One region of the Microbacterium sp. W4I4 genome, then DNA from elsewhere that is predicted to be linked to it. Evidence: riboswitches for the same ligand, from Rfam matches in the RefSeq annotation. Region 1 holds a riboswitch; the other holds the start of a gene.
What was found. A riboswitch is a leader RNA that binds a small molecule or an ion and turns the genes downstream of it on or off. The one in region 1 is predicted to bind thiamine pyrophosphate.

Region 2: it holds a riboswitch for thiamine pyrophosphate, as region 1 does, so the genes downstream of both, thiM (hydroxyethylthiazole kinase) here and QF046_RS13280 (ECF transporter S component) in region 1, are expected to answer to the same signal.

What each region holds. Positions count from the first base shown of each region.
Region 1 covers NZ_JAUSXT010000001.1:2,803,006-2,806,530, reverse strand. The annotation lists gene QF046_RS13285 (ABC transporter ATP-binding protein) at 1-864, opposite strand, end outside; gene QF046_RS13280 (ECF transporter S component) at 867-1,517, opposite strand; TPP riboswitch at 1,510-1,619, opposite strand; gene QF046_RS13275 (hypothetical protein) at 1,867-2,043, opposite strand; gene QF046_RS13270 (D-alanyl-D-alanine carboxypeptidase) at 2,085-3,269, shown strand; gene QF046_RS13265 (ABC transporter ATP-binding protein) at 3,455-3,525, opposite strand, start outside.
Region 2 covers NZ_JAUSXT010000001.1:3,819,104-3,822,628, forward strand. The annotation lists gene QF046_RS18160 (cupin domain-containing protein) at 1-311, shown strand, start outside; gene QF046_RS18165 (NAD-dependent epimerase/dehydratase family protein) at 366-1,358, shown strand; TPP riboswitch at 1,366-1,459, shown strand; gene thiM (hydroxyethylthiazole kinase) at 1,450-2,310, shown strand; gene QF046_RS18175 (bifunctional hydroxymethylpyrimidine kinase/phosphomethylpyrimidine kinase) at 2,307-3,525, shown strand, end outside.

The DNA.
Region 1 (3,525 bases):
CCCGTCGCGCGACACCGTGAGCGCGTCCGTGACGAGCACGGCATCCGTCACCTCGTCGACACGGTCGAGAACGGGCAGACGGAAGCCGTGGTGCGGCACCCACACCCCGGCATCGGCCAGCACGTCGCCGTAGCGACCGAACACCTCGTCGGGCGCCCCGTCGGCGAGCAGCCCGCCGTCTGCGTCGAGCACGATCACGCGGGTGAGCAGATCCGCCCAGACCTCGGTGCGATGCTCGACGACGATGAGCGTCGCACCGGTGTCGTCCAGCACCCGCGCCACGCTGTCGTGCACCTCGCGCACGCCCGCGGGGTCGAGGTTCGCGGTCGGCTCGTCCAGCAGCAGCAGCCCGGGTCGCATGGCCAGCACGCCGGCCAGCGCGAGGCGCTGCTTCTGCCCGCCGGAGAGGGCCTTGGTGGCGCGGTCGAGTGGCACGTCCAACCCCACCGCGTCCAGCGCCTCGGCGACGCGTGCCGGGATCTGCTCGGCGGGCACGCCGAGGTTCTCGCATCCGAACGCCACGTCGTCGCCGACCTTCGACAGCACGACCCCGGCATCCGGATCCTGCAGCACCAGTCCGGTCACCCCGCGGCGGGACCCTGCCGGGTCGCTCGCCGCCCCGCGGCCGGCTTCGGGCGCCACCCCGTCGATCAGGAGGGACCCGGTGCGCTCGCCCTCCTCGGCGTCGCCGAGGACTCCGGCGAGGCCGGCGAGCAGGGTCGACTTGCCGGCACCGGATGCTCCCAGCAGCAGCACCCGCTCACCGGGCTCGATCGTGAACGACACGTCGCTGACCGCGGGCAGGCGCCTGCCCGCGTAGCGCCAGCCCCACCCGTTCGCGCTGACGCGAGCAGGAGCGGTCATGCTCAGACCTCCTGGCGCGATTCCCGCCCGGCGGCGAAGCGGCTCAGCGCACCCGTGGCGGCCAGCGCGCGCACGAGCATCCAGCCGACGACGCCGGCGAGCACCGCACCCGAGACGACCAGCGTGCCGAGGTAGATCGCGTTGAACTCGACGCTCTTCAGGAAGTTCGGCGACGAGCCGTAGAACATCTCGAAGACCCAGGCGGCCACGGCCGCGCCGATACCCGCCAGCGCAGCGGCGACGACACCGAAGCGGCGGTAGAAGAACAGCGCGAAGATCAGCTCGGCACCCAACCCCTGCACGAGGCCGGACAGCACCGTCGAGACGCCCCAGACGTTGCCGATGAGCATCGAGACGATCGCCGCGACCACCTCGACCACCAGCGCCGCGCCTGGCTTGCGGATCACGAGACCGCCGATCACGCCGCCGATCAGCCAGATGCCCACGGCGATGCCGCCGAGCCCGGGTGTCAGCGCATCGGCAGCGCCGAACCAGGCGCCGCCGACGACGTTCCAGGCCCAGAACAGCAGGCCGATCGCCACGCCGAGAACGGCGGCCACGACGATGTCCACGACCCGCCAGCGCAGGTTGCGAGTCGTGCGGGCGGTACCGGCCTCGGTGACGGATGCGGACGTGCTTGCAGACGTACTCATTGGAACTCCTCCCTGCGCCGGCATGATCCGGATCAGGTTCGACGGTCGAAGCGCGGTTCGCTTCCTCTCAGCCCGGCGCGCCGGACTCCCGTGGTTATGCCATCGATCTTAGCGCGCACATAGCCCACGACGCGGTGCGATTCGGTAGCGTAGGGCGGGTGACTGTCTCCCCCGATGCCACGCGTCCTGTCACGCGCAGAACTCTTCGAGAACGCACGCGCGCGCATTCGGACTCGACCCGCGACCCCCGCCCGGTCGAGGCGGCCCCCGACACGCAGGCTCCACCAGCACCGGAAACCGCCCTCCCGACACTGTTCACCCGCGATACTGACGCTGTGGATGTCATCGATCAGGCGCCGCTGCCGGGCGGACAGGGGAAGCGCGGTGATCCCGGGTCGGTCGCCGCCACGGCCTGGGCGGATGACGAGAATCCCATCACCGCGCTGACGTGGATCGACCCGACGACGGTCGCCGCGGCGCCCGAGCCGGAGACGAGGTCAGCGCCCGATTCTCTTCGCCGGGGCACGCCTGACCCCCGGCTGGCGGCGACCCCGTGCGCTGGTTCCCGTGGGGATCGTCCTCGCTCTCTGCGCGGCCTACGTCGGCGGCACTCTGCTGTGCCCGCTGGACGCGGTCGCCCCCACGATCACCGCGAATCAGGTCGTGGTCGACGCAGCCCCGGCGGCCACGGTCGTCTGGCCGGGGATCGGCAGCGCGGCCATCGGCATCCAGGGGATGTCGACGCTGGCGTCCACCACCGAGCGCGCCGAGATCGCGAGCATCACCAAGATCGCCTCGGTGATGATGGTGCTCGAGAAGCTGCCCCTCAAGGTGGGCGAGCAGGGTCCGAGCTTCGAATTCACCAAGGCCGACCACCGCGACTACCTGCAGTACCGCTGGTCCAACCAGTCATCGCTGGACGTGCCGGTCGGCGGCAGCCTGACCGAGTATCAGATGCTGCAGGGCGTACTGCTCGGGTCGGCGAACAACTACATCGACCGGCTGGCGCGCGAGCTGTGGGGCAGCGAGGCGGCCTTCGCGGAGGCCTCGGCCACCTGGCTCAGCGACCATGGTGTCGAGGGCATCTCGCTGCACAGCCCGTCAGGCTTCGACCACGACAATGTCGCGACCCCTGCCGCGCTGGTGCGGCTGGGCGAGGTGGCGATGGAGAACCCGGTGCTCGCCGAGATCGTCGGAACGCGCTCCGCTGAGATCCCAGGGGTCGGCACCGTCACCAACACCAACAAGATGCTGGATGATGCCGGCGTGATCGGCATGAAGACCGGCACGCTCACCCAGCAGTGGAACCTGCTGACCGCCAAGGACGTCGCCAGCGGTGACACCACCGTGCGCCTGTTCACCTCGGTGCTCGGGCAGGAGAGCAACGCCGACCGGCTCGCGGTGTCCCGCCAGCTGCTCGCCGGCGTCGAGAAGTCCTTGGCGGAGCAGCCGGTGTCCGTCCCGAAGGGCACGGTCGTCGGACGTGTGTCGACCGAGTGGGGCGACAAGGTCGACGTGGTGACGGATGCCGATGCGAAGGTCGTGCTGTGGAACGGCGCGGCCGCGACAGCGACGGCTGACCTCGCGCTGGGATCGAAGAGCACGGCGGGCTCGAAGGTCGGCACCCTGACCACCGAGGGCCCGGTCGACACGGTCCAGACGCCGGTGTCGCTCGCCGCGGACGTGGAGGCCCCCAGCGCCTGGTGGCGGCTGACGCATCCCCTCGAGCTGTTCGGCATCGACACGAACTGATCCGGGCCGCGCATCTGCCAGCCGGCAGCCCTCGCTCGACAGATGTCGGCAGAGACGACGGATGTCGGGCGAGAACGCGGATTTGAGCCGACATCCGTCGTCTGAGCCGACACCTGTGGCGCCGATCCTCGGCTGGACCGCGAAGACGCCCGCCCCCGTGCGGGGACGGGCGTCTTCGACGTGGGTCAGGCGCGATCGGAGCCGGAGTGGCCCTCGGATGCCGATGACTCGGACTCCCGCACGGCCTCGGCGAACC
Region 2 (3,525 bases), 1.0 Mb from region 1:
TGCAGTACATCGGCATGACCGCCAACGCCCTCGTGCCTGGCGAGGAGGCCGGATACTGGCACGTGCACGAGAAGATCGAGGAGATGTACGTGTTCCTCGGGGGTCGTGGCCAGATGGGGCTGGACGACGATGTCGTGGATGTCGCGGAGGGAACCGTCGTGCGCGTGGGACAGGGCGTCTGGCGAACCTGGCGCGCACTGCCGGACAGCCCCGGCGAGCTGCGCTGGCTGTGCATCCGCGCTGGCGGCGAGAGCCTGCCGCACCTGCCCGATGACAGCAGGCGCGGACCGGATCGCCCGATGCCCTGGTGACCTGCGCTTCGCTGTCGGCTGATTCGCTTCCGTCCGGCGCCTGATCGTGCTGGCATGGGCGTCATGACTCAGGTGCTGGTGCTCGGTGGAACAGGATGGCTCTCGGGACGGATCGCCGAGCGCTGGCGGGATGCCGGTGCGCGCGTCACCTGCGTGGCGCGAGGCGACCGGCCGGCACCGGAGGGCACGGTGCTCGTCCGCGGAGATCGGGACCAGGGCGCCTACGACGCTCTGATCGGGCAGCACTGGGACGAGGTCGTGGACATCTCCTCGACGGCGCGGCACGTGCGCGAGGCCGTCGCGGCGCTCGGCGACCGCGCCGGGCACTGGACCTACGTGTCGTCCATGTCCGTGTACGACGAGGACGAGACCATCGGACTCGACGAGACCGGGCGCCTGCTCGCGCCGGCTCAGGACGGCGACGAGTACGACTACGGTCGCGAGAAGGTCGCGGCCGAGCAGGCGGTGCGCACCCTGGGCGAGCGCGCGTTCATCGTCCGTCCCGGTCTCATCACCGGGCCCGGCGATCCGAGCGACCGATTCGGCTACTGGGCGGCGGCCGCAGACCGTGCCGGAACAGGGCCGATCCTCGTCCCGGAGCGCGGCGATCGGTACGTGCAGGTCATCGACGTCGACGACCTCGCCGACTTCCTCGTCGTCGACGGGCGGCAGGGCGTGGTCAACGCCAACGGCGACGTCCATCCCTTCCTGGACGTGCTGGAGCGCATCCGAGCGCTCGTCGGGCACACCGGCGAGCTGGTCGAGGCGCCGGACGCCTGGCTCGAGGAGCACGGGGTGCGGTACTGGATGGGGGAGCGCTCCCTGCCGCTGTGGCTGCCCGCCGACATGCCCGGTTTCACCCGGCGCCGCAACGACGGCTACCGCGCGGCCGGCGGCGCGGTGCGATCGCTCGATGAGACGATCCGCCGGGTGCTCGACGACGAACGGGCGCGGGGTGTGGACCGTGAGCGTCGCGCAGGGCTGTCCCGCAGCGACGAACTGGAGCTGATCGACGCATTGCGCGGCCAGGGGGCGCACGCTCGCTAGACTCGCAGCCAGTGACACGGGGTGCCGCATCCGCGGCTGAGAACAGACCCGTCGAACCTGATCTAGTTCGTACTAGCGAAGGGATGTCGCAATGAGCGATACGCCATGCCTGCCCGCCGAAGGGCGCCCGTCCACCGATGTCGCGGCGTCCGCCGCCCAGTTGCTGAGCCGACTGCGGTCCGCACCGCCGCTCACGCACTGCATCACCAACTCCGTGGTGACCGGATTCACCGCGAACGTGCTGCTCGCGCTGGGGGCGGCGCCGGCGATGGTCGACATCGTCGATGAGTCCGGGATGTTCGCCGCCGCGGCATCCGGGCTGCTGATCAACCTCGGAACACCGACGCCCGAGCAGCGCGCCGCGAGCCGCGAAGCCGCGCGGGGAGCGGTCGCGGCCGGAACACCCTGGGTTCTCGACCCCGTCGCGATCGGCGCTCTGCCCGTGCGCACACGGCTCGCGGGCGAGCTGGTCGCACTGCGGCCCACCGCGATCCGCGGCAATGCCTCTGAGATCCTCGCGCTGGCGGGCCTCGGCGACGGCGGACGCGGTGTCGACGCCACCGACACTCCGGATGCCGCGGCCGCCGCGGCACGCGCACTCGCCGCGCGCTGGGGGAGCACGGTCGCCGTGTCCGGCCCGGTCGATCTGATCACCGATGGGCGCCGCGTCATCCGCATCGCCAACGGCGACGCCCTGCTGACCCGGGTCACCGGTGGCGGCTGCGCGCTCGGCGCCGTCATGGCCTCGTTCCTCGGCGCCGCCCGCGGCAGCGGCACAGACGTCCTCACCGCGGTCGCGGCGGCGTCTCTGGTGTACACCGTGGCCGCCGAACGCGCCGCGGCGACCGCACCCGGACCGGGCAGCTTCGCGGTGGCACTGCTCGACGCGCTCGATGCGGTCGACTCCGACGAGATCCTCGCCGCAGCACGGGTCGAGGAGGTCGCGCCGTGAACAGCGACATCTCACTGCATCTCGTGACCGATGCCGCACTCTGCGGCGAACGCGGCGTCGTCGCCACGGTCGACGCCGCTGTCGCCGGTGGCGTCGCGGTCGTGCAGCTCCGCGACAAGACGGCGACCGATGCCGAGACGGTGGACCTGCTCGTGCAGCTCTCGCAGATCATCGACGGTCGCGCCCTGCTCGTGGTGAACGACCGGCTGCCTGCGGTCATCGACGCCCGCGCGCGGGGCGCACGCGTCGACGGGGTGCATCTCGGGCAGTCGGACATCTCCGTCGAGCGCGCGCGTGCCCTGCTGGGACCGGATGCCCTCATCGGACTCACCGCGAACACTCCCGCGCATCTCGACGCTCTGCGCGCCCTGCCGGAGGGGACCGTCGACTACATCGGCGTCGGAGTCATCCGACCGACCTCGACGAAGCCCGATCATCCGCCGGCACTCGGCGTCGACGGATTTCGTGCGCTCGCCGCATCCAGCCCTGTCCCCGCCATCGCCATCGGCGGAATCGGCCGGGACGACGTCGCAGCGCTCCGCGATGCCGGTGCGGCAGGCGTCGCCGTGGTGTCGGCGCTGTGCGCCGCCGATGACCCGCAGATCGCGGCGCGCGCGTTCCGTCGTGAATGGCGACGGGACAGGCCGCCGAGAGTGCTGAGCATCGCCGGCAGCGACCCGTCCGGCGGGGCGGGCATCCAGGCCGATCTGAAGTCCATCGCCGCCCACGGCGGCTACGGGATGGCGGCGATCACGGCGCTGACCGCGCAGAACACCCGCGGCGTGAGCGGCGTGCACGTGCCCCCGGCGTCGTTCCTGCGCGCGCAGCTCGACGCGCTCGCCTCCGACATCGACATCGACGCGGTGAAGATCGGGATGCTGGCGGATGCCGAGATCATCCGCACCGTCAGCGACTGGCTCACCGCCCACCGGCCGGACACCGTCGTGCTCGACCCGGTGATGGTGGCCACCAGCGGAGACAGGCTGCTGGATGTCGACGCCGAGACGGCGCTGCTCGAGCTCGCGCGCCAGGCGGATCTGCTCACCCCGAACCTCGGCGAACTCGCCGTGCTCGCCGGGCGTCCTCTCCACACGTGGGCCGACGCCCTCGTCGCGGCGCAGGAGGTGGCGGCGCTCACCGGGGCGCTCGTGCTCGCCAAGGGCGGTCACCTGCCGGGCGATGAGACACCGGACGCCCTGGTCGGCTCGGCCGGCG